One region of the Lysinibacillus sp. DFXJR4 genome, then DNA from elsewhere that is predicted to be linked to it. Evidence: riboswitches for the same ligand, from Rfam matches in the RefSeq annotation. Region 1 holds a riboswitch; each other region holds the start of a gene.

The links. A riboswitch is a leader RNA that binds a small molecule or an ion and turns the genes downstream of it on or off. The one in region 1 is predicted to bind lysine.
Region 2: it holds a riboswitch for lysine, as region 1 does, so the genes downstream of both, AC2CGN_RS10355 (aspartate kinase) here and AC2CGN_RS24855 (transporter substrate-binding domain-containing protein) in region 1, are expected to answer to the same signal.
Region 3: it holds a riboswitch for lysine, as region 1 does, so the genes downstream of both, AC2CGN_RS22680 (amino acid permease) here and AC2CGN_RS24855 (transporter substrate-binding domain-containing protein) in region 1, are expected to answer to the same signal.

What each region holds. Positions count from the first base shown of each region.
Region 1 covers NZ_JBXUNW010000028.1:13,807-24,000, reverse strand. Annotated here, with positions in the region: gene AC2CGN_RS24875 (toxic anion resistance protein) at 1-990, shown strand, start outside; gene AC2CGN_RS24870 (DUF6501 family protein) at 1,056-1,253, opposite strand; gene AC2CGN_RS24865 (amino acid ABC transporter ATP-binding protein) at 1,548-2,279, opposite strand; gene AC2CGN_RS24860 (amino acid ABC transporter permease) at 2,292-3,017, opposite strand; gene AC2CGN_RS24855 (transporter substrate-binding domain-containing protein) at 3,207-4,073, opposite strand; lysine riboswitch at 4,192-4,378, opposite strand; gene odhB (2-oxoglutarate dehydrogenase complex dihydrolipoyllysine-residue succinyltransferase) at 4,766-5,998, opposite strand; gene AC2CGN_RS24845 (2-oxoglutarate dehydrogenase E1 component) at 6,089-8,911, opposite strand; gene AC2CGN_RS24840 (sensor histidine kinase) at 9,144-10,194, opposite strand, start outside.
Region 2 covers NZ_JBXUNW010000003.1:14,051-24,244, reverse strand. Annotated here, with positions in the region: gene uvrC (excinuclease ABC subunit UvrC) at 1-1,401, shown strand, start outside; lysine riboswitch at 1,441-1,619, shown strand; gene AC2CGN_RS10355 (aspartate kinase) at 1,753-2,979, shown strand; gene AC2CGN_RS10350 (methyl-accepting chemotaxis protein) at 3,113-4,372, shown strand; gene AC2CGN_RS10345 (YslB family protein) at 4,420-4,854, opposite strand; gene AC2CGN_RS10340 (succinate dehydrogenase cytochrome b558 subunit) at 5,127-5,735, shown strand; gene sdhA (succinate dehydrogenase flavoprotein subunit) at 5,802-7,556, shown strand; gene sdhB (succinate dehydrogenase iron-sulfur subunit) at 7,562-8,341, shown strand; gene AC2CGN_RS10325 (acyl-CoA thioesterase) at 8,550-9,008, shown strand; gene AC2CGN_RS10320 (helix-turn-helix domain-containing protein) at 9,218-9,439, shown strand; gene AC2CGN_RS10315 (MarR family winged helix-turn-helix transcriptional regulator) at 9,514-9,966, shown strand; gene racE (glutamate racemase) at 9,977-10,194, shown strand, end outside.
Region 3 covers NZ_JBXUNW010000019.1:79,623-89,816, forward strand. Annotated here, with positions in the region: gene AC2CGN_RS22650 (winged helix-turn-helix domain-containing protein) at 1-1,920, opposite strand, end outside; gene AC2CGN_RS22655 (Nramp family divalent metal transporter) at 2,158-3,423, shown strand; gene AC2CGN_RS22660 (ABC transporter permease) at 3,497-4,186, opposite strand; gene AC2CGN_RS22665 (ABC transporter ATP-binding protein) at 4,179-5,102, opposite strand; gene AC2CGN_RS22670 (sensor histidine kinase) at 5,238-6,173, opposite strand; gene AC2CGN_RS22675 (response regulator transcription factor) at 6,178-6,870, opposite strand; gene AC2CGN_RS22680 (amino acid permease) at 7,260-8,723, opposite strand; lysine riboswitch at 8,807-8,983, opposite strand; gene AC2CGN_RS22685 (CynX/NimT family MFS transporter) at 9,162-10,194, shown strand, end outside.

The sequences.
Region 1 (10,194 bases):
ACAACTAATAACGAGGCGATGGCGACCTATGAAACGCTATCGCCTCTTGCGCAAAGTCGTGCACTTCTATATGCTAGTCAAATTGATTTGGAAAATTTTGAATCCGTACTATCTTTAGGGCAAGACTCACAACGATCACTTTCTCACTTCGCTGATCGCATGCTTGCACAGGTGAAACAGAAGGATGTTACCAAAATTGGACAAATGTTAGATTCATTAATGCAAACATTAGATCGTGTAGATCCTAATGCTTTAGAGCCAAAAAAGCAATCTTTCTTCAAAAAAATGTTTGGTAAAACGGAACGCCCAATTAAGCAAACATTAACAGAGTTTGAACGAATCAGTATCCAAGTCGAGCGAATTGGTGTACAGCTAGAACGTGCACAGATTCAGCTCATAAAGGATGTAGAGATGCTTGAGGAGCTTTACTCACATAATAGAGGATTTTTTGAGGAGCTTGCTACTGCGATTGCTGCAGGACAAATGAAAAAGCAGCAAGCCATTGAGACAGAACTACCGACAAAGGTGCAAAGTGTACAGGCAGCAAAGCAACCTCTTGCAGTCCAACAGCTTAATGACTTAGCTGCTCAAATTGAACGTCTAGATCAACGCATTTATGACTTACAAGTTTCACAGCAAGTAGCCCTACAGACTGCACCTCAAATACGTATGATTCAGCAAGCAAACCAAACACTTGCAGAAAAAATCGAATTTTCAATCGTTACCCTTATACCGCTTTGGAAAAATCAGCTGGCCATGATGCTATCCATGAATATGGATCAACACTATGCACAGCTTGAGGAACGTTTGTCTCGAACACACGATCGCTTTACGAGCCCCTCTTTTGAACAGCAAGTATCAAAATTCAGAGAAACTCAGCAGGAGCTCAAGACGGCTATTCAGGATGTATTTGCTCTCCATACTGCAACAGAACAGGAAAAACAGCATTTACAAGATGTCGCTGAATTAAAGGGCTTTAAGAAAGACTAATGCTATTTTTCTCATGAACGAAGGGTGGCTCAGAAATCGTCTGAACCACCCTACTTTTGTGAAGCTTATTCAAAATAGTCTTTATAATAGCCACCGATATTACCTGTATTATCGATAATAAAGATGAACTCTTCTGTTTCATTTTTAACTTCATAATCTTTTCCAACCGTTAATACATTGGACACTAAGTATTTAGATGCATTTGTATGCTTGCACGTGACTGTGCGAAGTGTTGGCGCATCTTTCCATTTTAAATGTAACATAATCTCTCTACCTCTCTTTACTAGCTTGAAGCTAATGTCTACTGCTTATTTTATAATATTTTAGATCTTTTGTGGAGAAAAAAACCATAGAAGACCCTATTTTCTTGATAAACAACCATTATTATTATAAATTTTTACTTTGAGGTGTTATTATGAGCTTTGGTGGTGTACCGCAATGGTTTTTTATCATTGCCGTAGCATTTGCAATTTGCTTTATTCTTTATGCTGAATGGAATTCTAGAAAATAAAGTGAGCCCATTTATTGGACTCACTTTTTTCATACCTATCTGGAATTTATTTTAATGTACGCTTTAAAAATTCCTTCGTTCGCTCATGCTGAGGCGTGACTAAAACCTGAGAAGGTGGTCCCTCCTCAACAATTACTCCTTTGTCCATAAATACGACACGATCTGCTACTTCTTTTGCAAATTCCATTTCATGTGTCACGATTAACATCGTATTTCCTGCATCTGCGAGTTGACGCATAACCTTTAATACTTCCCCTACCATTTCTGGATCAAGAGCAGATGTCGGCTCATCAAACAGCATCACATCTGGACTCATCGATAGTGCACGCGCAATAGCCACACGCTGTTTTTGCCCACCAGATAGCTGTCTTGGCTTGGCATTAACATATTGATCCATACCAACAATTTTTAAATATTCTAAAGCTGTTTTTTCAGCTTCTGATTTTGAACGCTTTAATACTTTTATTTGACCAACTGTACAATTGTTCAATACATTGTGGTTGTTAAATAAATTAAACTGCTGGAAAACCATCCCTAAATGTGTACGATATTTTTGAATGTTATGCTTGTCATCCAGAATATTTTCACCTTTGTAGATAATCTGTCCACCACTTGGTGTTTCCAATAAATTGATGCAACGAAGTAATGTTGATTTACCAGATCCAGAGGAGCCGATTAAGCACACTACCTCCCCCTTCTCTACTTGAAAATTGACATCCTTTAACACTTGGTTACGACCAAATGATTTACTTAAATGCTTGATTTTAATAACTGTCATTTGTGCGTCCCCCTATATCGCTTCTTTCTGTTCTTTTTGATAGGCATCTGGTCCATCAAGTCGTTTTTCAACATATAGTAAAATTCGTGATGCTGTAAATGTCATAATAAAGTAAAGGACACAAGCTACAAAGAATGATTCAAAATAGCGGAAGTTATTCCCTGCAATTGATTTTGTTTGGAAGAATAATTCCGTTACCCCGATAACGTTTAAAACAGCAGTATCCTTAATATTCATAATTAATTGGTTCCCTGTTGCAGGTAATACATTTCGCGCAACCTGTGGCAGTACAACATGCAGCATGATTTGGAAATGATTCATACCGATAGCTGAAGCTGCCTCATATTGACCTTTATCAATGGAAACAATACCACCACGCACTATTTCAGCCATATAAGCACCGGTATTCAAAGAAACTACTAAAATACCTGCTGTAATAAAATGCATGTCGATGCCAAATGCTATATCCAATCCGTAGAAGACAACCATCGCTTGTACAATCATTGGTGTACCACGGAAGAATTCAACATAGCATGTTAGTATAAAATTAATCAGCTTTAAACTGTAGAACTTTACACCTTTTTTACGAACCGGAATGGTATGCATAATCCCGATGAAAAATCCGATAAATGCACCAATAATTGTACTAATACTCGAAATCAATAAGGTATAATACGCACCTCGTAAAAACATTTGCCAGTTGTTCTCTACAATAGAGATAATCCATTCAAGACTCATGATGTTCCTCCTAACAACATAGTGTTGCTTGTTTCTTCTTTATAATCCTAGCTAACTACCATGATAAACACGATTGTTCTACCATTTTATGAAATGTTTAGCTAAGACATTATCATTATTTAGAGAGGTTCTCATTGAATAATGATGAAATGACATTGCACGGACTAGCAAATAGTCCGTGCATCCATGTTATTGTGCTGCCGGTTGTTGCTGAATTGCTTCTTCCATCATTGTTTGGCGATCATCTTCTGAAATTCCTTTTAAAATTTCATTGATTTTGTCAAGATTTGCCTCACCTTTACGTAAACCAACTGCGATGGATGTGTTAGAAGGATCTGTATCAAAGCCTTCTTCAAACGCTACATATGCGAATTTATCATTAGCTGCTGCAGCTGAAATACCTTCTGGACGTTCTGCTACATAGCCATCAATTTTACCAGCCTCTAGAGCTACACGCATTGCTGGGAAGTTATCCATAGCAGTTTGCTTTTGCACATCTTTGATTTGGTCAATCACATTGTAGTTTGAAGTGTTTAATTGTGAAGTAATTTTAGCACCGGAGAAATCCTGAATTGATTTTGCTTTTTCATATTTACTCCCTTTTTTAATAACCATTACAAAATCAGAAGTATAGTAGTTTTCAGTGAAATCAATCGTTTGCTTACGTTCCTCAGTAGGAGACATCCCAGCAATAATAGCATCAATTTTATTGGATTGAAGTGCTGGCACTAATCCATCCCATTCCATTTTGACAATCACTAATTCTTTTCCTAAACCTTCAGCGATTTTTTTGGCCATTTGAACATCATAGCCACCTGCATACTCAGCATTATCTGCAATTTTTACTGCGCCATTTGCATCATTTTGCTGTGTCCAGTTGAATGGAGGATAACCTGCTTCCATCCCAATACGGAATTGCCCACCATCTTCTGATCCACCTGTATCAGCACCAGCATCTCCAGATTTATCCGAATCCTTTTTGTCCCCAGCACCACAAGCAGCTAGCAGAATTGCCGTCATAATAGAGATCATTACTAACAACCATTTTCTTTTCATGAAAAACTCCCCTTTTCTGTAAAAAAATAAGACAACTGTACTAAAAAAGACCTAAGCTTTGAACTTAGGTCTTACCTTTAATTGACAGTTGCCCAAATCCTCACTATAATTTCCATGTTTCCGAGATAGCACAACCTAGTAAATGTGGAAAGCAACTTACTAGGACAGTCCTGCACTTATTCACTGCAGACCCAGTATAAAAGTACGAGCTCCTTTTATACTTCGGCGATATTTCCTTCTCCATTGCGTCTTCGCTTGCTTGTACTCAACAATGGACTAATAAATACCGCGCCTCTACCTCACAACAAAATTAATGTGAGGTTTGTTTATTTAATTGATATCTAGATACTACTATAAAACGAACTTATTCGTCAAGATAATTTTATCATTTTTCTGATTAATGACAATATTAGGGTTTTATCTATCATAAATCCATTATTTACTTTTGCAATGTAAGCAAATATATTGAAGTTTTAATGAAAAAAATCGCAAATTATTATCATTAATAGTAATACTAGTATTCCAAAAGAACCTTTAAGAACAATGGTGTTACCGTACAATGTTTTTATCCAATATGTTGAAGGTTCTATTCACTACTTTGGGGATTCTATCCCATCATTTTAGCATTTCTATCAGCTAATTCTATCCTGCATATAAAAGAAAAAGCCCTGCAAATCGCAGGGCTTTGGACATTAAGAATTTAATAATAAATCTTCTGGGTTTTCAAGTAATTCTTTTACTGTTTTAAGGAAGCCTACAGAATCTTTACCATCGATAATACGGTGGTCATAAGAAAGCGCTAGGTACATCATTGGGCGAATTTCTACTTCACCATTCACTTCAACCGGACGTTTTTTGATGGAGTGCATACCTAAGATACCAGCTTGTGTACCATTCATGATAGGTGTAGACATTAATGAACCAAATACACCACCATTTGTAATTGTGAATGAGCCACCTTGAAGATCTGCTAAACCTAATTTTTTGTCGCGAGCTTTTTTCGCTAGGTCTGCAATTGCATCTTCAATTTCAGCAAAGTTTTTACGGTCAGCATCACGTACAACTGGTACCACTAAACCTTCTTCTGTCGATACAGCTACACCAATATCAAAGAAGTTGTTTAAGTGAATTTCGTCACCAACGATTTGTGCGTTCACATATGGATATTTTTTAAGTGCTGCTACTACTGCTTTTGTGAAGAATGACATGAAACCAAGTTTAGAGCCTGTTGACTCGAAGAATTGGTCTTTTTTACGAGAACGTAAAGCCATAACATTTGTCATATCAACTTCGTTAAATGTAGTTAACATTGCAGTAGATTGTTTTACTTCAAGTAAACGTTTCGCAATTGTTTGGCGACGACGACTCATTTTTTCTACTGTTACACGTGATTCATCTACAGCTGCTACCGCTTTTGGCGCTGCGGGAGCTTGTGGTGCTGCTACTGGAGCTGTCCCATGAGCTGCCACGTCTTGGACACGTACACGACCTTGTGGGTCTACTGGAGATACAGCAGCAAGATCAATACCTTTTTCGCGAGCAAGTTTACGTGCTGCTGGAGATGCGATTACACGCTCACCAGAAGTTTCTTCCACAACCGGAGCTGCTGCAACTGGGGCAGGTGCTGCTTGTGGTACTGCTTGCGCTGGTGTTGCTTCTGCTGGAGCAGCTGGAGCTGGTGCTGCACCTTCGCCTGCTTCTACAACTGCGATCACTTGACCAACAAGTACAGTATCGCCTTCCTCAGCTAAAATTTGTGTTAAGACACCTGCTTCTTCGGAAATAATTTCAGCGTTTACTTTATCTGTTTCAAGTTCAACGATGAATTCACCTTTCTCAACGCGATCGCCCACTTTTTTTACCCATTGTGCGATACTTCCTTCTGTAATCGATTCTGCTAATTCAGGGACTTTAATTTCAGCCACTTTCATTTCCTCCTTTAATTAACGTGCATAATGCACATAGAAGGGCCACTCGCCTAAGCAAGCAGCCCGGCTTCAAAAATTAATATATGATTATTTAACCTTTACAGGCTCAGCAACCGCTTCTTCTACAATTGCGGCTTGAGCAGCTTTATGAGAATCAGCATCACCTTCTGAAGTAGAGCTCATTGCAGGGCGACCTACATAACGAAGCTTTTTACCTTCTGAAAGTTCATAAAGTGTTTCTAATGCATAATTCCAAGTACCTTGGTTTTTCGGTTCTTCCTGTACCCATACTACTTCTTTAACATTCGGATACTTAGCAATAATACCAGCAACTTGCTCTTTTGGGAATGGGTAAAGTTGTTCTACACGAATAATGTGTAAGTGGTCGAAACCTTCACCGTCTTTAATACGGTCTGCAATGTCGATCATTACTTTACCAGTACCAAGTACAATACGCTCTACAGCTTCTGGTTTTGAACCTAGACCTGGTTGTTCAATTACTTCTTGGAATGAACCATTTGCTAATTGCTCAGCATTCGCTGCAGCTAATGGGTGACGAAGTAGGTATTTAGGTGATACAACCACAAGTGGACGAACGCCTTCAGTTCCTAGCAACGCTGCTTGACGACGTAACAAGTGGTAGTAGTTACCTGCATTTGAGCAGTTTGCTACGAACCAGTTATTTTCTGCTGACATTTGTAAATAACGTTCCATACGGCTCGAAGAGTGCTCTGGACCTTGGCCTTCATAACCATGAGGTAATAGAATGACTAAACCGGATTTTTGACCCCATTTAGCACGTGCACCTGAAATAAAGTTATCGAACATAACTTGTGCCATATTAGCAAAGTCACCAAATTGAGCTTCCCAAACTGATAGTACATGGCCATTTTCTAAATTATACCCATATTCAAAGCCTACTACCCCAGCTTCTGTCAGTGGAGAGTTGTGTACTGTAAATGAAGCATTTGCACCAGAAATATGGTGAAGTGGTGTAAATACATTACCATTGTTTTTATCATGTAATACTAAGTGACGTTGCGAGAACGTACCACGCTGTGCATCCTGTCCTGTAAAGCGAACTGGTGTGCCATCTTGAATAATCGTAGCATAGGCTAAAGTTTCAGCATGACCCCAATCAATTTTTGCAGAAGCAAATGCTTCACGACGTTTCTCTAAAATCTTACCAAGTTTTTTCTGTGGCTCGAACTTTTCTTCAAACACTAAAAGCTCTTCATTTATTTTTTCTAGACGCTCTGCACCAACTGCTGTATCAATTTGTGGGAACTCTACCTTTAATTCTTCAGGCATTTCTAAATGTTTATGCTCATCTTTAGCAGCCATTTCTTTAACATGATCATAAGAAGCTTGCATTTCTGCGTAAATTGCTGTATCTAATGTCGCTACATCATCTGCCGAAACAACACCCTCTGCTACTAATTGTGCGCCATATAAAGCACGAACAGTTTCATGTTTAGCCACTAATTTATATGTTTCTGGGTTTGTTACAGTTGGATCATCTGTTTCATTGTGACCGTGACGACGGTAACCAATTAAGTCAACGATAATATCTTTACCGAATTTTTGACGGTAGCTAGCTACAAAACGACCAACTAATGATACAGCCTCAGGACTATCTGCATTCACATGGATAACTGGTACTTCATAACCTTTTGCTGGGTCAGAAGAATAAACAGATGAACGAGAATCTTGTTGTTCAGTTGTAAATCCAATCATATTGTTAGCAATGATGTGAATTGTACCACCAGTTGTGAACCCTTCCGTTTTCGCAAAGTTAAGAACTTCTGTTACAATCCCTTGACCTGGGAATGCAGCATCACCATGTACAAGAATACCTAATCCTTTTGTACGGTTAAAAATTGCTTGACCTGGCTTAGACGTATCATCTTGAGCCGCACGAGTAGAACCTAAAACAACTGGGTTTCCTACTTCTAAGTGTGAAGGGTTGTAAGCAAGTTTAACGTTCATACCAGATTCGCGATTGTAAGAAGCACCCATGTGGTATTTTACATCACCTGTCCAACCTTTAGTGATTTCAAGTCGACCATCTTCTGGTAAAAATAATTCATTGGAAACATGTGCAAAATCAGAGAACATCATGTCATATGGTTTATTTAAAATATGTGTTAATACATTTAAACGGCCACGGTGTGCCATACCAATACGCACTTTTTCTACATTATTTGCTTCTGCTGTTTTTAAAATTTCATCAAATAAAACGATTTGTGTATCTAAACCTTCACCTGAGAAACGCTTTTGACCAACGAAAGTTTTATGAATAAACTTCTCAAAATTTTCAACACGTGTTAAGCGATCTAATAATGCTTTTTTCTCATCAGAAGATAATGCTTGTTTAAATGAACCTGTTTCAATTTGTGCTTGAATCCAATCACGTTCTTCTGTTGCTGCGATGTGATTATATTCAAATGCCACTTTATCTGTATAAACAGATTTTAAGTAATCAATTGCATCCTTACCATTTTTCACGTTTGCTGGCACATCTTTGAAGAAGATAGCTGCAGGAATTTCAGCTAAATCTGCAGCGCTTAGATTGAACGCGCTTTCTTCAATTTGAGCTGTTTGTAGTTCACGGTTTTTCAAAGGATAAATATCTGCCGCCAAATGACCTTGCGTACGGATTGCATCTGCTAATCTCACAGCTGCTAATACTTTTTTGTAATCGCCAGCAGGAGCCGCTGTGCTATTAGCTACCGCTACTTCACCTTCTACTACTACTGGTGCACCAAATTGTTGGAATAATAATACTAACTCCGGTTCTACTTCTTCAGGAGACTGTAAGAATAAGTCGTATTGCTCCATCACATATCCTAGGTTAGGACCAGAGAAAGCTGACCATGGAGAACTTACAGTTGTAACGTTGTTCGACATGAAAAATGACCTCCAAATTTTGCCTTTCGGCAGTTCCATTAATTAAATTACAATTAATTATATAATATTTTTCTGTTCTTTTAAAGGATGTTTGACACAACTTATCCATATTTTAAAGAACGTTTTTTCCATCTCAATCTTACTACTCTTCACAAAAAATACAACTCTTTTTAGGAAATTAAGCAATTTTTTTCGCAAAGGCTAAAATAATTTAATAAAGCGTGAATTTTTCTTAATATTTTAGCGGGAATTTAATGAAGAAAACGGTTCCAATATTTATCTCACTCTTGACTTCCACAGAACCATTATATTTTTCAAGCAACATTTTTGTGATACTAAGTCCTAAGCCTGTACCGCCTTTTTGACGATTTCTAGCCTCATCAATCCGATAAAATCGATCAAAAATGAATGGTATATTTTCTTGCGCTATACCAATTCCATTATCTTCTATTTTTAAAAGCGCCTCATTTCCAGCGACTGATAATGTAATTTGAATCTCCGGAATTTTTTCACAATAGCGAATGGCGTTCTCAACTAAATTACGAACTATTTGACTTAGTGCATTTTCTGTTATAAATAATAGACCTATTTCTCCATTTTTAGACAACGTTATTCGAGCTTCTGGATGAAGACGCTCCATTTCTCCTATAACAACTTCAATAACAGCTACTGCGTCAGCCTTGCTCATATTATCCTTTTCTTCACGACGTGCAAGTTCTAGTAATTCTTCAATCATTTTACGAATCCGTGCAATTTCGGTTAGTGAAGTATCAATCGATTCCTTTAAGATTTCCGGATCATCCTTCCCCCACCTTTTCAGCAGGGAGAGATGTCCTTCGATAGCCTGAATAGGCGTACGGAGCTCATGGGAAGCATCTGCAACAAATTGTTGCTGCTGAGTAAACGAAATTTGCAGTTCATTCATCATCGCATTATACATTTTTAAAAGATCACCTATCTCATCATGAGACGTGTATGTTAATTGAATTGGTTCATTAAATCCTTTATCCATTACGTTTTTCATGGATGAACGTAAAGCATGTAGGGGCTTCATCAAATAACTGGCTAGATAATAACCAATTGAAGCCGATAATACTAAAGCTCCTAAGCCTGCTATTAGCATGGCAGTCAATAAATAATGCATCAACGACTGGAATCCTGATAATGGATGAATCACCTGAATGTATCCACGAAAGAAACCGAGCTGAATCGGTTTATTAATAACATAAACATCCTTTTTATCAATTGTCATTTCAACAATTTCCCCCATTTGCGTAAGAGGA
Region 2 (10,194 bases), on a different contig from region 1:
AATGCATATGCAGCAAGTGAAACGAAAAAGCTACTTGATCGCTTATATCCGCTTCGAAAATGTGTACAACTACCTTCCAAGGTTTGCCTATACTATCACATGGGTCAATGTATGGCACCTTGTGTGAAGGAGATTGATGCTCAAATTTATCAGGATATGATTGAGGATATGACCAAATTTTTAAATGGTGGCGTGGAGGCAGTCAAAAAGGAGCTTGAGGTAAAAATGCTAGCCGCTGCTGAAAATTTAGAGTTTGAACGTGCCAAAGAATTCCGTGATCAGATTGCACATATTGATACAGTTATGCAAAAGCAAAAAATTGTATCAAGTGATACGACCAATCGAGATGTATTTGGTTATGCAGTTGAAAAGGGCTGGATGTGTGTTCAAGTATTCTTTGTTCGTCAAGGTAAACTGATTGAGCGTGATGTCTCTATTTTTCCGATTTATCAGGAAGCAGAAGAGGAATTTTTAACATTTGTTGGTCGATTCTACGAAAAGCTAGAGCATATTAAACCAAAGGAAATTTTTATCCCACAAGCTATTGATGCTGCCATTTTAACAGAATTATTAGATGTGAAGGTATTGACGCCAAAGCGTGGGCAAAAAAAAGAGCTTGTTGACCTCGCTACAAAAAATGCTGAAATCGCAGTAGCAGCTAAGTTCCAGCTCATTGAACGTCAGGAAGAACGAACAATTGGTGCATGTGAGGCACTGGGTGAAGCGATGGGAATTTCCACACCTTTACGAATCGAGGCTTTTGATAACAGTCATATGCATGGAACAGATGCTGTATCTGCAATGGTGGTATTTATCGATGGCAAGCCTGCAAAGAAAGAATATCGGAAGTATAAAACTCGGACAGCTGCTAAGCACGATGACTATGGGGCGATGCAGGAGGTAATACGTCGTCGTTACATTCGTGTACTAAAGGAAGGATTACCCCTACCAGATTTAGTTTTAATAGATGGAGGGAAGGGACAAATGGAAGTTGCACGAGAAGTATTAGAGGATGAGCTTGGGCTGGTCATTCCAATCGCTGGCTTAGCGAAGGATGAAAAGCATAATACATCACAGCTTCTATTTGGTGATCCACCTGAGGTCATTGCGTTAAAGCGCACAAGTGATGGGTTCTATTTATTGCAACGAATTCAAGACGAGGTACACCGGTTTGCCATTACATTCCTACGCCAGCAGCACGAAAAGCATGCTATTCAATCTGTTCTCGATCAGATTGAGGGTATTGGTCCAAAGCGAAAACAGCAATTATTAAAGCATTTTGGTTCTGTCAAAAAAATTCGAGAGGCAAGTGAGTTAGCATTACAAGAGGCTGGGATGCCTGCTAATCTTGCTAGTCATATATATACCTATTTTCAGGAACAGACATTGTCAAAGGAATAGACATATGCTAATGTTTAATAACATACATTCACTATTTTAAGTGATGATAGAGGTGCAAGATTCAAAAGTAGTACATCAGAGGATGAACAAATCCTGTGAAGATGTATGAAAGGGGAGCTTGCCGAAGTGGAGCATCGTTGTTTCCGATGTTGTACTGGTTTTGCATTTAAGAAATGTAAGACTGTCGATTCTAAACGTTTCGGAGAGCTATCACACATGCGCAAGGTTTTTTTATTGTACATGTATAGGCAGCTTTCACGTTATGTGAAAGCTGCTTTTTTTGGTTTTCTAGTAGACACTCCGAATAGAAATTACGTCAAATTAGTGATGATGAAAAGGAGAAGATTCAGGATGGCAAGAATTGTAATGAAATTTGGCGGTGCTACATTAGCATCATCAGCACATATTTTTGAGATTGCGAAAAAGGCAATTCATGAAAAAGAAAAAGGTCATGATGTAGTTATTGTTACTGCAGCAATGACAAGCTCAGCAAATGAATTAACAAAAATGGCACGGGATTTATCTGATGATGCGTCTAAGCGTGAATTAGATGTGCTACGTTCAACAAGCTCACAACAATCAAGTGCCTTAGTGGCCATTGCCTTGCAGGAAGAAGGCTATAGTGCAGTGTCATTAACAGGCTGGCAGGCAGGTGTTCAGACAGATGCAATGCATGTTAACGCACGCATTGATTATGTGGATGTAAGTCGACTAGAAGAGCATTTAGCACAGGAGCAAATTGTCGTAGTTGCTGGGGAGCAGGGTATTGATCATTTACAAAATATTACGACTCTTGGTAAAGGTGGAGCAGAGACGACTGCTGTGGCCATTGCAGCAGCACTGGATACGGAGCGTGTGGATATTTATACGAACGTGGAAGGCGTTTATACTGCTGATCCAAACCATGTGAACGGTGCACAAAAATTAAAGGAAATTTCCTATAATGAGATGCTGGAGTTATCGAATTTAGGTACACATATCTTACATCCACGAGCTGTAGAATTAGCAAAGAAGTTTCAAATACCCGTTATTATTCGATCAAATGAAATAGATACAGTAGGTACTTTATTGAAGGAGGAAGTTGAGATGGAAAAAAATTTAATTGTACGGGGTGTTGCCTATGAATCAGATGTTATTCGTTTAACGGTAGGGTATGATGCTTATTCAGATGCTTCGTTGGCAGATATCTTTACGATACTTGCAGATCATCGCATTAATGTAGATATCATCGTGCAAGCGATTATTGACGGTCTTAAACCGACTGTATCATTTACGATTTTGAAAGAAGAGTTTGCAGAAGCATTACGTGTTCTAGAAGAAAGTAAATTGTCGCTTGGGTTTAGCTTTGCTGATTTTGAAGTCGGCTTGGCAAAGGTATCTATTATTGGTTCAGGAATGGCATCTAATCCAGGCGTTGCTGCACGAATGTTTGATCGTTTACGACATGAAGGCATCCCTGTTAAGATGGTTAGTACATCCGAAATCAAAGTGTCTGTTGTAGTGCCTCAAGATGACATGATTCATGCAGCTAATGCTTTACATGATGAGTTTAATTTAGAGCAAGCACTTTATATGTAAGAATGAAAGGATGTGTAATAGCCACATCCTTTTTATATATGGGACGTTTACATCAATTTAATGTTTTATCGAAATTGATTGTTATATAATAGAGAGAGATTACATGTTTTGGCAAGGAAGAGGTGAGTATTGAATGGCATTATTTGGTCTATTTCAAAAACCAATTGTTGAGGGTATAAATCAGTGCAATGATTCTGAAATACAATTACTGAAAAAACGCATTCTAGAATTGGAACTTGCACAGGAAAGCATTGATGTAAAAAATGCAATATTAGACTTTGTACTAGCACATATGGAATTAATTAATTTTCAAACTGCTTTAAAGGTACAGGGAGTGTCAACAAGTGTAGGGGATATTTCAGCAATGAGTGAAGAAATGTCATCAAACACAGAAGAAATATTAGCTGTAGAGAAAAATGTGAATGCAAACATTCAAGAAATCAAACAGCATTCTATCCAATTAGTGAAAGAGATGGAGTCATCAATTACAAAAGGTGGAATTGTTCAAGGGTTGTTAATCCAGGGAGCTCATTCAACAGAGCAACTGAAGGATGAAATGAATAGAATGAATAACATTGGCAAAAGTGTAACAGCGATTGCTGATCAAACGCAGCTACTTGCGTTAAATGCCTCAATTGAAGCTGCGCGAGCTGGTGAGCATGGAAAGGGTTTTAATGTTGTGGCAATGGAGGTAGGGAAGTTAGCCAGTAGCTCCAAAGGTTCCTTAAAAGAAATGACAACAATTCGATCAGTCATCGATGAGAAATTACATCATACTATAACGAATATCGAACAGGTTGAATACTATTTCACAAATTTCTTAAGCAATATGAAAGACAATATTACGAATCTGTCTATTACAAGCAAAAGTATTGAAGAGGCAGCACATGGCGTTCACCAAATAACAGTTGCGTCTGAGGAAAATGTAGTAGCGATTGATCGATTGGCTATCACGACAACAGAATTATCACATACTAGTGATTTCTCCGAGACAATTCAAAATCAAGTCACTGAAATGCTAAAAGCTATTGTACCGACCTTCCGCAAACCTTCAGAGCAAACCGTCATAAGTCAGCTAGCAGCAAGATTAATGGATCATGCAAGCTTTTTGCGAAATACAATTCAAAGGGCAGGACAAAAGGATATTTTAAAAACACATCATCAATGTGCCTTTGGACAATGGTATTATGGACATCTTGAGCAGTATCATTCCTTATCAGAGTACCGTCAAATAGAGCAACCGCATGAATTCGTACATACTGCTGCACAAAAATTAGTCAATGAACTATCAATTAGTAACTTAGAGGAAATGATTCAACACTCGCTTAATATATTGGAGGCCTTTATTGCATTAATAGATATACTGTTAAAAGAAAGACATGCGCAATTATAAAAAGGATTGTCATCCCATAAATAAAGAGAGGGATGCAATCCTTTTTCTTACTCTGTTGGTATAGTATTCATAATTCTTTCTTTAACATCCCACTTCACAGTGAACATCACATGCTCCTGTTTAACTTGTTTTTCATCGTAGCATTCTGTTAAATAACCTTTTGCTTGCTGAATTTGCTCTGCTATAAAACCGGCTTCCAATCTAAAGCAACGGTGCCCAACTAATAGCAGCTCAGGATCATTTGTCAACTGGAATATACGTCCATCTTTTGTTTCTTTAATCAATTCAAGGGTACCCCAACAGGCATCTGCGAAAAATGCGATAAGTTCTTCTTGACTTTTACAAGGAAACTTCCGAGCCAGCTCTTTTCCGGCCCAGTAAAGTACATCCTCCTCGTGTTTACCAAGAATTGAAGATAAAATATGATCACGGATAATCTCATAGCCAAATGATGAGATAGTAGGATATGGAGGGTTTAACATTGAAATCCTTCTTTCTTAGAATTTTCTTAAAATTTAACGCTGATAAAGTAAAGATAGTTTTTTCGAGAAAAAATGATGCATCATGTACTAGATTAGTTCTTTAATGAGGACTATGAAAAACTCTAAGTTACCTTGACGCTCGTAGCTCTTGAGAGTACAATAAACATGTCATAATATTGTACCATGATGAAATACACAGTCAATGAAGTATCATTTACAAAATGATGACTTCTTTTGTTGTGCTATTTTAAGTACTAAGGGGGGTAACAGTCTTGTCGAAAGATCGAGAGTTTTTATGGCGTCGCTTACATTCTCTACTTGGGATCATTCCAGTAGGTTTGTTCTTAACGATGCACCTGTTCATTAACTTTACAGCAACAGGCGGAGCAGAAAGTTACAACGATGCTACCGCAGTAATGGAAAAGATTCCATTCCTTATCCTAGTTGAATGGATTGTCATCTATATTCCATTAATGTTCCACGCATTTTATGGTGTTTACATTGCATTCACTGCTACACCAAATACAGGACGTTTCAGCACATACCGTAACTGGATGTTCTCATTACAACGTTTTACAGGTGTATTCTTAGTGATTTTCATTGCATGGCATATTTTCCAAACTCGTATTCAAAAAGCGCTTGGTACACACGTTGATTACGATATGATGGCGAATATCGTTGCTAATCCAATCATGCTTGGATTCTACATCGTTGGTATTTTATCAGCAACTTTCCACTTATCAAACGGTCTATGGGCATTCCTAGTAAGCTGGGGTGTTGTACAATCTCCTCAGTCTCAAAAGATTGCTACTTATGTAACAAACATTCTTTTCGTAATTCTAAGTGTAGTTGGTGTGGCTGCTATTTTAGCTTTCGTTTAATTTAATAGAAGCTATTATAGAGCACATGCAATCATTGCAATTTTTTAAGAGGAGTGAGAAATAATCATGGCGAAAAGCAAAATAATTGTTGTCGGCGGCGGTCTTGCTGGTCTGATGGCAACGATTAAAGCAGCTGAAGTTGGTACTGAAGTTGATTTATTCTCATTAGTTCCTGTAAAACGCTCACACTCTGTATGTGCGCAAGGCGGAATTAATGGTGCGGTAAATACAAAAGGTGAAGGGGATTCTCCTTGGATTCACTTTGATGATACAGTATATGGTGGGGACTTCTTAGCTAACCAACCACCAGTTAAAGGTATGTGTGATGCGGCTCCTGGTATTATTCACTTAATGGACCGTATGGGCGTTATGTTCAACCGTACACCTGAAGGACTTCTTGATTTCCGTCGTTTTGGTGGTACATTAATGCACCGTACAGCATTCTCAGGTGCAACAACTGGTCAACAATTACTATATGCACTAGATGAGCAAGTTCGTTCACACGAAGTAGCTGGTTTAGTTAATAAATATGAGCACTGGGAATTCCTTGGTGTCATTATTGACGAAGATGGCGTTTGTCGTGGTATTGTAGCACAAGATATGCGTACTGAAGAAATTAAATCATACCGTGCAGACGCTGTTATTATGGCGACTGGTGGTCCTGGTATTATCTTCGGTAAAACAACAAACTCTGTTATTAATACTGGATCTGCTGCTTCTATCGTTTACCAACAAGGTGCTTCTTATGCGAATGGTGAATTCATCCAAATTCACCCTACAGCGATTCCTGGAGATGACAAAAACCGTTTAATGTCAGAATCGGCTCGTGGTGAAGGTGGACGTATTTGGACTTATAAAGACGGTAAACCTTGGTACTTCCTAGAAGAAAAATACCCAGCCTATGGTAACTTAGTACCACGTGATATTGCAACACGTGAAATTTTCGACGTTTGTGTAAACCAAAAACTTGGTATCAATGGTGAAAACATGGTATACCTAGATCTTTCTCATAAAGATCCACATGAATTGGACGTTAAACTTGGTGGTATCATCGAAATCTACGAAAAATTCGTTGGAGATGACCCACGTAAATTACCTATGAAAATTTTCCCAGCAGTTCACTACTCAATGGGTGGATTATGGGTTGACTACAACCAAATGACTGAAATACCTGGTCTATTTGCAGCAGGTGAATGTGATTACTCACAACATGGTGCAAACCGTCTTGGTGCAAACTCATTATTATCTGCTATCTACGGTGGTATGGTTGCAGGACCAAACGCAGTAGATTATGTAAAACATCTTAAAAAGCATGCTGAAGATCTTCCACAAGAGCTTTACGATGCTCGCGAAAAAGAAGAACAAACTAAATGGGACGCTATCATGAAGATGGAAGGCACAGAAAACGCTTACTTGCTTCATAAAGAGCTTGGTGAGATGATGACTGCTACGATGACAGTAGTACGTTATAACGACCAACTTGAAGATACATTGAAAAAATTAGATGATCTTTCTGAACGTTGGAATAACATCAACATCAATGATACGCAAAAATGGAGCAACCAAGGTGCGCACTTTACACGTCAGCTTAAAAATATGTTAATTCTTGCGAAAGTAATGACACAGGGTGCATTATTGCGTAATGAATCACGTGGTGCTCACTATAAACCAGATTTCCCGAACCGTGATGATGAAAACTTCTTAAAAACAACAATGGCGAAGTTTGATCCAACTACTGGTAATCCTATCATCACGTACCAAGAAGTCGACGTTTCTTTAATTCCACCACGTAAACGCGACTACTCTGCGAAAGGAGACTAAAAGTTATGCAAATCGCAGCAAATACTGGAAGAATGGTCAAAGTGGAAATTTTACGTCAAGATACTAAAGGCGGCAATAGCTACTGGCAAAAATTCCAAGTGCCTTACCGTCATGGTATGAACGTAATTTCAATTTTAATGGAAATTCAAAAAAATCCTGTTACTGAAAATGGTGAAAATACTTCACCGGTAGCATGGGATATGAACTGTTTAGAAGAAGTTTGTGGTGCATGTTCAATGGTTATTAATGGTCGCCCACGTCAATCTTGTTCAACACTCGTTGATCAATTGACTGAGCCTATTAAACTAGAGCCTATGAAAACATTCCCTGTAATTCGTGACTTACAAGTTGACCGTGAACGTATGTTCAATGCACTGAAAAAAGTTAAAGCATGGGTGCCAATCGATGGTACTTATGATTTAGGTGAAGGTCCGCGTATGCCAGAAGGTAAACGTCAATGGGCTTATGAATTATCTAAATGTATGACTTGTGGTGTATGTATGGAAGCTTGTCCAAACGTGTCTGAAAAAGCATCATTCATCGGGCCAGCACCATTATCACAAGTACGTTTATTCAACACTCACCCAACTGGTGCTATGATTAAAGATCAACGTTTAAATGCGATTATGGGTGATGGAGGCCTTGCAAACTGTGGTAACTCTCAAAACTGTGTTGCTGCATGTCCAAAAGGTATTCCTTTAACAACATCTATCGCATCATTAAACCGTGCAACTACAGTGCAAATGTTCCGTAACTTTTTCGGTTCAGATCACTTCGTTGACTAATTGTACAAGCTTTACTTTAAAACCCCCTACACGCAAAGTGTCAGGGGGTTTTTTCTATCCCAATTTCCTCCACTAAGGAATTTTGTGAATAAAACAAGCAAATAGATGAATTTTCTATGATAATATAATAATCTCCTTTATAATGAATATATATTCATTTATCGATTCGCTAAATTTAAAAGTGAATTAATTTTAGGAGGATGCTAAGATGAAAGCAAATTATATTGAAGATTTTCGGGAATGGGCAAAGGATTTTTCTTTTTATATCGAGGTACGTGTACGTTTTTCTGAAACCGATATGTATGGTCATATGAACAATACAGTTAGCTTTACATATTTTGAACAAGCACGAATTGATTATTTCCGTCACTTAGGTATCCTAATGCCAGCTGCAATTGATGAGAATGTTGAGGGAATTCCAATAGTAGCAGATCTACAATGTGATTATGTAAGACAGGTTTTCTTTGATGATGTATTAAAAATATATACAAAGGTAGCGAAAGTTGGTAATTCATCATTGGATATTCATTATATGGGGAAAAATCAAAAAGATGAAGTTTGTTTCACGGGTCGAGGGACAGTTGTGCAAATGGACCCTCGCACTGGGAAAAGTATAGCTTTATCTGAAGAAGCAAGGAATCATTTAGCCAGCCTTTCCATACTCTAATATAAATCGTTCTTTGACAAGCAATTTCTTTTGGGTAGTGAACAACCTTTATCATTTTGAAAGGCGTTTACCGATACATTTCATTTATTTATGACGGGAATTTTCGAAATTTTTAAGGAAACATGTCATATTCATGAAAATAGCCGTCACCGCTCCTCATTCCCTATCATAAGTTACAATACGTGCGGGGGAGGAGGGTGTAACTGAAAATGAATGGCTCTCATCATCGTTCTCTTTTAACAAATCGAGAACGTGAAATATTTGCGCTTTTATTAGCTGAAAAAACAACGAGGGATATAGCAGAGCAACTTGGTATTAGTGAAAAAACAGTGCGAAATCACATTTCCAATACAATTCAAAAGCTAGGTGTAACAAATCGATCTCAGGCGTTAATTGAGCTGTTACGCTTAGAAGAATTTAAATTAGACTAATGGACACTTGCTATTTCATGAAAAAAACGACAAAATAGAACTATTCAACGTATTTTTAGGAGTGAAATAGTTATATGTCGGATGAAGTAACAAAACACTCACCTGAAACCGTTGCAACGGTTGAAAAGGAATTACGCTATATAGCGGCCATTGTGAAACAAAAGGGAAGAGAAATTGTTTCGCAATATGCGATTACACCGCCACAATTTGTTGCATTACAGTGGTTAGAAGAACTTGGTGATATGACAATTGGCGACTTGTCTAACCGATTATACTTAGCTTTTAGTACAACAACAGATTTAGTGGACCGAATGGAGAAAAATGAATTAGTGAAACGAGTACGTGATGAAAATGATCGTCGTGTCGTTGTTGTTCATCTTCTCGAGAAAGGCGAACGTATTATTCAAGAGGTTATTGAAAAAAGACAACAGTATTTGCAGGAAAAACTTGTAGGTTTTAATGAGCAAGAAGTCGCGCAATTATCAGGATATCTACAAAGACTACATGTACACATGAAACAGGATTGAGGCGGAAAGTATGAATGCCCCGATAGGCGTTATTGATTCAGGAGTTGGCGGTTTAACCGTAGCAAAGGAAATTATGAAACGTTTGCCAAATGAAACGATTTACTACATTGGCGATACAGCAAGATGTCCATATGGTCCGAGAAGTCGACAGGAAGTACGGAATTTCACTTGGCAAATGGCAAAAGCACTCGAGAAAATGAATATCAAGATGCTTGTTATTGCTTGTAA
Region 3 (10,194 bases), on a different contig from region 1:
CTGTGCATATGAAATATTCCCTTCCAATAAATAAGCCTGTGCTTTCATAATATGCAGTACACCAATCCAATAAGGCTTATCCGTCTCCTTCATTGCTTTAATCAGCAATAAATGTGCCTCTTCAAATTGTTTTCTAGTTAAACAAATACGAGCCTTTAAAAGATACATGGGTATAAATAATCCTGGATCTTGAAAACGCAACCCATATTGTAAGGCTGTTTCCAACTCCTTGCTTGCTCGAGCTAAATCATTTACTTCATACAATACCTCTGCCAATAGCCCGTAAGTAACCCCAGTAATATTTCGATCCTTTATTTCACTTTCACATAGCACATGAATAAGGGCATCTATCTTTTCAATAGGTAAAAATTTACCCTTTGAGCCTGCAATAGTACGCAAAATTCTTGGCTCAAATTGATTATATTTTAATGAAATATGATATAGGGATGATTTTTCCTTTCTTACATTTACTTGCGTTTGTAGACCTACTTTAGCTTTTTCAAGATCTCCGTCCTTCATATAGGTAACATAGGCATTAATAATCTCAAAGATTTTTGATACAGCAATAAACTTAAATCCATCCATCCATTTAGATGCATCTTGTTTAAAAAGCAGTTCCTCAATAATTTCATAAGCCTTCTCTATTTCATGCATAGAAAACAACGTAGTGATATATAGCACAAGCATGTTAATGTCTACTGAGTACTGTACATTTCTTAAGATCTGTATCCATTGTCCAAATGATAATGTATGTCCTTCAGCAAATATTTCCACCAAATATTTTTGAATCCACTCGTGCGCTAGCTCATATAGTTCTCCATTTAGAGCAAGCTCAATTGCAGCTACATAATCTCCTCTATCGCATAAATTTGTGGCTGCTTCGCAATAAATAGAATTAATCATCTCGGATGAATACTGCCTTTTAAGCTCATCCTGTAATGCATACCTAAATAAAGTATGGTAACGATATACAGGAGGATGTATCTGTATACATTCAATAAACAAACCCTTTTGATTTAAATCCACAAGGGTAGCTAAACTATCTACTTTATTTGTTATAGTTACGCAAACATCCGGCTCTAAATGATTTAATATGGACGTTCGAATTAGAAAATCCTGTGTTGATGAGGGCAATGAACTAAGAATCTCTTGCATGAAAAATTCATGGATATATGGACCAGCTTTCAATAATATTTCTTTGCTGTTTAGATTATTTACATTTCCTGTTGATATTTTGATAAGCTGAATGCCTGCTACCCAGCCTTCAGTTATCTTTAACAAAGGCTTTAATGCTCCAACCTGCTCAACATTCGAAAAAGAATTGAAGTAGAAATATTGCAACTCCTCTAAATCAAAACATAATTGACCGATTCCTACTTCTAGCATCCACCCTTTAACACGCCAATTTGCTAGTGGTAGTTCTAAATTAGTTCGAGTCGTGATATATATTCGTACATTGGCTGGTAAATACTCGATTAATCGGATGAAAATCTGATGAATTTGAGGATGTTGGATGACTTGAAAATTATCAAATACAATATGAATTTTTTCTTTATATGTATCCAGTTCATTTAACAGTATATCTACTATAGTCTCAAAGGAGGGTATTTCATCAAGTAAATTGCTTAATTTTTGTTCTAAATCATTTAATGTACTTACAGATAAGGTATGTATTAAATATTTAAAAAATCGTCTAGGCTCATTATCATTTCGATCAATCGTGAACCATGCCACAGATTCATCAATATGCCTCAACCACTGACATAGAAGAGTTGTCTTTCCATATCCTGCTGGTGCTTGAATAATGGTTAATTTCTTCATTCGGTTGTTAGCGAGAATCGTAAACAATTTCTTTCTCTCAATAGCATTTGGTACTGTACGTGGGATTGTTACCTTAGAATTTACCCATACCATGTCCATCCCTTTACCCTCCCTTCTCCTTATTCTTTAGTTCGATATATTATTGAATTTTCCTGCCAGTTATTTTTTCCATTTATTTACTTCGTTATCACTTCCTTTAAATAGCGCATACTTATATTATAAAAGTTGAGGCAAACCACTTCACATTTTTTAAGCCTAGCGTTAGAATACTAATATCTTATTTTCCTATAGGAAACTTTATTTCGTTTATGATATTTTTTGAAACGAGGGAACAATATGGTTTACAAACAAGTCACTAAATCGTCTGCCGAGGCGGTTTTAGATGGAGATATAAAAGGTTGGCGACGCTTTTTACCGTTTCTTGGACCTGCTTTTATTGCAGCCGTCGCCTATATTGATCCTGGCAATTTTGCCACTAATATTACAGCTGGCTCTCAATATGGTTACTTACTGCTTTGGGTGATTGCCTTCTCTAATTTAATGGCTGTGTTAATTCAATCCTTATCTGCAAAGCTTGGGATTGCAACTGGGAAAAATCTACCCGAGGTGGCGCGTGAGCATTTTTCTAAAAAAACATCTATTTTTTTATGGATACAAGCAGAATTAGTCATCATTGCGACTGACCTTGCCGAATTTATCGGTGCAGCATTAGGTCTTTATTTGCTATTTAATATTCCTATGCTCCCAGCAGCATTAATTACAGCAGTTGGTTCATTTGCTATCTTAGAACTTCAAAGAAGAGGATTTAGAGCCTTTGAGGCAGGTATTTCTGGCATGGTTTTAATCGTCGTATTGGCATTTGCCTTCCAGACATTTTTAGCACAGCCAGACTGGGGCGAGGTAACACTCGGCATGTTCACGCCACATTTTGATGGGGTAGACTCCTTAATACTAGCTACAGGTATTTTAGGAGCAACTGTTATGCCTCATGCTATTTACTTACATTCTTCATTAACACAAAGTCGTATTATTGGTCGTAATGAAAATGAAAAAAGACGCATTTTCCGCTTTGAATTTATCGATATTATCATCGCCATGATTATTGCTGGAGCGATCAATATGAGTATGCTCATTATTGCCGCAGCAGTATTTCACACACAAGGCGTGATAGTGGAAGATTTAGATGTAGCTTACAATGGATTAAAGGATGCTCTCGGTCCAATGGCGGCTGTATCCTTTGGTCTTGGATTACTTATTGCAGGGCTAGCCAGTTCCTCTGTAGGGACATTAGCGGGTGATGTAGTCATGCAAGGATTCATTCGTAGAAAGATACCACTTTATTTACGTAGGGCAATTACCATGTTACCTCCGCTAGTCATCATTGCCTCTGGTGTCAATGCAACCTATGCTCTGGTTCTTAGTCAGGTTGTTCTATCCTTTGGTATTGCATTCGCTCTTGTCCCTCTTGTTATGTTTACAAGTAAACGGGACATCATGGGGAGCCTTGTCAACCATCGTATAACAACCATTTTAGGTTGGTTTGTAGTTGTCATTGTCGTTGTTTTAAATATTTATTTATTATGGGAAACGATATTTGGTTAAATAAAAGCCAGACACAATAATCTTTGTGTCTGGCTTTTACATTATGGGTGGCACTAGACTTTCAAAGCAATTCTTAAATATCCATCTTCTCAATTTTTCGAAATGATGCATAGGCCACGCTTATTCCGATAATTGCTAAAGCAATTGGTATAAAAATAATATCATTTAAAGAGAAGTTCCCTGTATTGGATGATACAACTGATACAATGAAAATCGATGAGATAATGGTTACAGGAATAGAGTATTTTCTCATTCCAAAATACAATGGGATTAATGCGATGCAGGATGCTGCAATGGCATTCATTATAACAATAGGGATTTGTTGAATGATTACAGAAATTGTTAATGTATCTGAAAATAAATGAAGATTACTAATAATGGTACAAAAAACTGCTGATACAAAAACGTTTGATACGATTATTGCACTAAAGGTAAAAAGAACAATAATAGCCAATTTTGAAGCCATTAATTTCTTTCTATTTATTGGGTACATAAATGCTAAAGTGATTGTTTTGTATTTAAATTCGCTAATAATAAGTTTGGCGATTAATGCACTTGCAAAGATAATAAATACAGCCCTTACAGCAGAATCTATTAGACTAAGAACAGTCTGATAATTTTCAAAGACAGCATCTCCTTCTATTTTTGCGATGAATAAAAGCATAAACATAATAGCTAATATCACAAAATTTGCGAAGATAGCACGTTTTATATAGGAACCTATATGAAATTTTTTCATCTCTAGACGCATTAAGTTAAGCATTAACTACACCCCCATTGATTAACTTTAAGAAATAATCCTCTAATGAGCTTGATTTTTTACTAATCCCCTCGATTTCAATATCATGTTCAATTAATGTTTTAGATAGTACCTTTTGTGAAGCTGTCGATTCATATATACGAATACAATTGACATCTATTAGTTTGAAATTAGTAATATTTAATGTACTTTCTAAAATTAGGGCTGCCTTTTTCCCATCATTCACAATCACTTCTATATAATCTACCTGACTACGATTCACAGCTTCCATTGAAACTTCCGTGATCAATCTTCCATTCTTAATAACGCCAATCGTATCAGCTAATTGTTCAATTTCCCCTAAAATGTGGCTAGAAACAATGAGTGTTATACCATACTCTTTACAAAGCATTTTGAATAACTCTCGTATTTCTTTAATACCCACAGGATCTAGTCCATTAATCGGCTCATCTAAAATAAGCAATTCTGGCTTCGTAATAATAGCTCTTGCAATGCCTAATCGTTGTTTCATTCCTAAAGAAAAGTCTTTAACACGCTTCTCCTCTGTATTTGTTAATTTCACTAAATCGAGAACATGGCTAATTCCTTTCTTATCATAATAGCCCATGTATTCGCAGTGTAATTCTAGAGTTTCTTTTGCTGTCAAATCTTCATAGAAAATTGGATATTCAATAATCGTGCCCAACCTTTTAAGCACTTCGTATGATTGGTCCGTTAATTTTTGACCAAAGACTTCAATATCCCCACTTGTTGGCTTTGTTAGGTTCGTTAGCATTTTCATCACCGTCGTTTTTCCGGCTCCATTGGGACCTAAGAAACCATAAATCTCTCCCTTCTTCACATGCATATTGACAGCAGAAACCACTTCTTTTCCGTCAAACACTTTCGTAAGTTGATTTGTTTTCACAATATATGTCATGTCAATCTCTCCCTCAAATGTAGCTAAATTTATTATAAAAAATGAAGCTCTCTAATTTATTAATTGATTCTTACAAATTTCTTAAGTACAGAAGAAAGGCCTGTAAAGCATTTAAAGCTCTACAAGCCTTCTGTTTTAGTACACCATTCTTTTTAACGTTATTGTAAAAATAGTCTTTTCATATGGAATACTGGAGAGCTGAATAGAGCCATCCATTAGTTCTACAAGTCGTTTGGTGATCGTTAAGCCAAGACCGCTACCTTGGAAGGATTTATTTCTGGAATCCTCAAGCGTATACATTCTTTCAAAGACATTATCTATATGATATTCATCTATTCCCTTGCCTCGATCCCAAACATCAATATAAATGCTTGTATCATCATTTCTTACGGACAGTCCAATTACATTGCCACCTGCCCCATAGGCAATTGCATTTGACAATAAATTGTTCAAAGCCCTATCTAATGCCTCTTCATTACCTAGCGCATATATTGATGTCTCTGGTATTACAATCTCTATCTCTAACCCCATAGATGTAACCATATCGTAAAATGATAAAATATTTTTCCGGCAAATTTCACTTATATTGATTTTTGTCATTGGATAATTGGTATCTCCAGCCTCCAACTTCGCTAGGTCAAAAAATGTATGGATGATTTTTAATACTTCCAATGTTTTCGAATGGACGCCAGTTAATAACCGCTGCCGCTCTTCCGCACTAATCGAGTGATTAAGCTGTAGTATTTCAGTATAGCCTAGGACAACCGTTAATGGTGTTTTAAGATCATGCGAAATATTTGCCAGCATCTTTTTCATAGAGCTTTCCATTTTCCGATGTGTTGCCAGCACTTTTTGATTGTGATCTAGCAATGCATTCAACACAATAAGAAGCTGCTGGATTTCTTGATTAGCTGTCGGTACTAAGATTTTTTCACTTGTTTCTTCGTTAATGATTGCTTGCAGTTTTCTATGCACGTACTGAATAGTAACGCTCTGTTGTTTTTTTGCTTTAACTTGAAACATAATAATTCCTATGAGTAACACTATAAGTAATAATAGAAATATAACCATCTGTTTATCCTTCAAACTTATAGCCAATTCCCCAAAGCGTTTTAATATATTGAGGGTTGGACGGATCATCTTCCATTTTTTCGCGCAATCTTCTTATATGTACATTAATAATATTTTCATCTCCATAGTAATTGTCATTCCAAATCAATTGATAAATTTGCTGTTTTGTAAAAACGCGATTACGATTTGTCACGAATAATTTTAAGATGGCAAATTCCTTTGAAGTGAGCTTTACTTGTTGTCCGCTCTTCTCTACTGAAAAATTAATAAGGTCGATTGATAGGTTATCTATCTCTATTAAATCTTTCTTCTCCTCTATTTGATTGGCGTATTTAGTTGCCCTTCTAATGGCAGCTTTGACACGTGCTGAAAATTCCAGCATTGAAAATGGCTTTGCAATATAATCATCTGCGCCTAATCCTAGCCCTAAGGCTTTATCTACATCGCTATCCTTCGCTGACATAATGATAATCGGTAGTGATGCCTGCTCTCGTATTATCTTTAAAACTTCTAATCCATTTAGTTTCGGTATCATAATATCTAAAATCACTAAATCAAAGGGTTTATTTAAACAATTTTGTAATGCCTCTTCTCCATGCACTGCAGAAGTAACAAGGAATCCCTCCATCGTTAAATAACTATGCACCATTTCCCTAATGGCTTCATCATCTTCTACTAGTAAAATACGCTTTTGCACTTTCATATACCTCACTTTTAAAATCTATTTATTTTATTATTGACCTAGCTATACCGTGAGCTTCCAAGTTTAATCTATAGTACTGTTACTACTATCAATTATGCCTCGGCATAATTGAGTCCGGAATCGGCTTTGTGCTTAGGCCTGCATGAAGCAGGTCAGTTAGCCGTTATCACATGGATGCGATGATTTTAGGCTAACATCCTTTATGTACTCCTTTCCGATTCCGTGACACCCGCTGAAAGAAGTTAAAAAACACGAAATCAAGGTGAAATCGATTATATATAATTTACCATATAATATTTTTTTCGTTTCATTCGATATTTACAAAATAATAAAAAAGCTGTTCTATAAGCCATTGATGATGGCTTATAGAACAGCTCAATAATTTAATCCTCCACTCTTAAATCACATTCTTTCAGCGGAAGCATTTTTGTTTTATATTTGATTTTGTATCCAAACCATAGCAGTAAAAACAGTGGGATACCAATATAAGAAACGAGAATGCCATACCAGTCAATTTTGTCTCCCATAAAAGCTGAATAGTTTTGTCCAATGACAACAATCATACAAACCGTAAAGGCGAAAAGCGGGCCAAATGGGTATAGCTTTGCTTTATATGGTAGCATTTGTGGATCTAAGCCTTGCGCTTCGAAAGCTCGGCGGAATCGATAATGACTAAATGCTATACCAAGCCAAGCAATGAAGCCAGACATTCCTGAGGCATTTAAAAGCCAAATATATACTACTCCATCACCAAAGAATGATGCTAAAAATGCAAGGCACCCTACAGCTAATGTCACCATTAATGCATAGATTGGAATACCGCGACGGCTTAATTTTGTGAAAAATTTTGGTGCATGTCCATCCACAGCTAATTGCCATAGCATACGAGATGAGGCATAAAGCCCTGAATTTCCTGCTGATAGCATGGCCGTTAAAATAATAGCATTCATTAAGGAAGCAGCAAAGGCAATGCCTAAGCGATCAAATACTAGTGTAAATGGCGATACAGCAATATCTTCTGATAATAAACGCTCATCTGTGAATGGAATCAACATCCCAATCGCACCAATCGCTAAAATATAAAATAAAAGAATACGCCAGAACACAGATTTTACAGCTTTCGGAATACTTTTTCCAGGATCATCCGTTTCACCAGCTGTAATCCCAAGAAGCTCTGTTCCTTGAAATGAAAATCCCGCTGCAAGAAAAATACCGAATGTAGCAAGGAAACCACCATGAAACGGTCCGTCACTAATAAAGAAATTTGTAAAGCCCACAGGTGCCTGTCCACCTAAAATACCAAAAATCATTAATATGCTGATAATAATGAACACAATCACAGTTGCCACCTTAATCATAGCAAACCAATATTCACTTTCCCCATAGCTTTTTACAGATAATAAATTAAAGGTTAAAACAACAGCAATAAATAATACTGTCCAAATTGCAGATGAACTATCTGGGAACCAATATTTCATAATTAATGATACAGCTGCGATTTCTGCCGCAATTGTGATTGCCCAGTTATACCAATAGTTCCAGCCCAGTGCAAAACCTAAAGCTGGATCTACAAATTTCGTAGCATACGTACTAAACGAGCCTGAGGATGGCATATAGGCTGCCATCTCACCTAGGCTTGTCATTAAAAAGTACACCATTATACCAATTAGGGCATAGGCTAATAATGCACTGCCAGGACCTGCCTGTGCAATGGCACCACCACTGGCTAAAAAAAGCCCCGTGCCAATTGTACCGCCTAAAGAAATCATTGTAATATGACGGCTTTTCAATTCTTTTTTCAGCTTTGGCGCTTTATGACCGAGCTGATTCACTTTTATCTCACTCACGATATAGCTTCCTTCCTAATATAAGAGGCAAAAAAATACCATCACATGAACACTGTGATGGCTAAGTTAATCCTCAGTTTTTTCTAAATGATAGCACAACACGTTGTTCAAACGTGACAGTTCTGTTCCTTTCGGAGACAGCCCCAGCATGAGGCTTTCAAGTCCCCTCACACTTCGGCAGTATTTCCTTTCAGCTAATCTCATCAATGCTTGTCATTTCCATTAGCATACTCCTAAATACCGCGACCTCTACCTCAATACTAACATGAGGCATATAAATATTAAATTTATGATGTGTACTAGTTTAACATAAGACATTTTACATTTCAATACAATAAGTAAAGTTCTGTATTTTATGAATATTCTACTATTTTTAATATTGTGATAAAGTAGTATAGTGATTTAATTATAATTGAATGCAAACAGGGGGGATTTATTTTGACAACAAATGAAGATTCAACTAGTTATCCTAGCAGGAAAATTAGCTGGAGGGGAGCTACCTTATTATTAGTCATTGGCGTTATTTGTATTGCCTCGACATTACGAATGCCATTAACAGTTGTGGGACCTATTATTTCTTTTATACGAGAAGATTTAGGTATATCAAATGTATTAGCTGGATTTCTAACCACTATTCCTCTTCTCGCTTTTGCCATTATATCGCCTTTTGCACCAGTTGTTGCACGTAAATTGGGACTTGAGCTAACACTATTTTTATCCACTATCCTTTTAGCATTAGGTATTGTATTACGCTCTTTGGGAACAACAAGTCTACTTGTGTTTGGAACTATGCTAATTGGAGTTGCTATTGCATTTGGAAATGTACTTATTCCGGGATTACTCAAGTTAAAATTTCCTTATCATGTAGGCTTACTTATGGCATTTTTTACAATGTCCATGAATTTAACAGCAGGACTCGGTGCTGGGATTAGCTACCCTATCGCCCAATCATCTCTAGGTTGGCAAGGAGCACTGGCTATTGCACTTATTCTAGTTGTGTTAACTATTTTAATTTGGATTCCACAATTAAAGTTTAATAAACCCGAGCCCACTGTAAAGAAAACGAAAGAACGTTCACCTTTATGGAAATCCCCAGTTACCTGGGCAGTAACAGGTGCTATGGGATTACAATCATTGTTATTTTATACAACTGCAGCATGGATTCCTGAAATTTACATATCACAAGGGTTAGCTGCTGATCGTGCAGGTTGGATGTTCTCCATCATGCAATTTTCGCAAGTTCCAATGGCTTTAGCTGTGCCAATCATTGCTAGTAAAATGACGTCTCAGCGACCTCTTGTCTTAATGTTTACAGGGTTTTACTTAATAGGCTTTGTTGGCGTTGTCATGGAGTGGACTAGCCTTGGGGTACTTTGGATGATTCTATTAGGCCTAGCAGGTGGGGCTTCCTTTGCCTTAGCCATGATGTTCTTCACACTCCGCACTCGTACAGCCTTTGAAGCTGCTGATT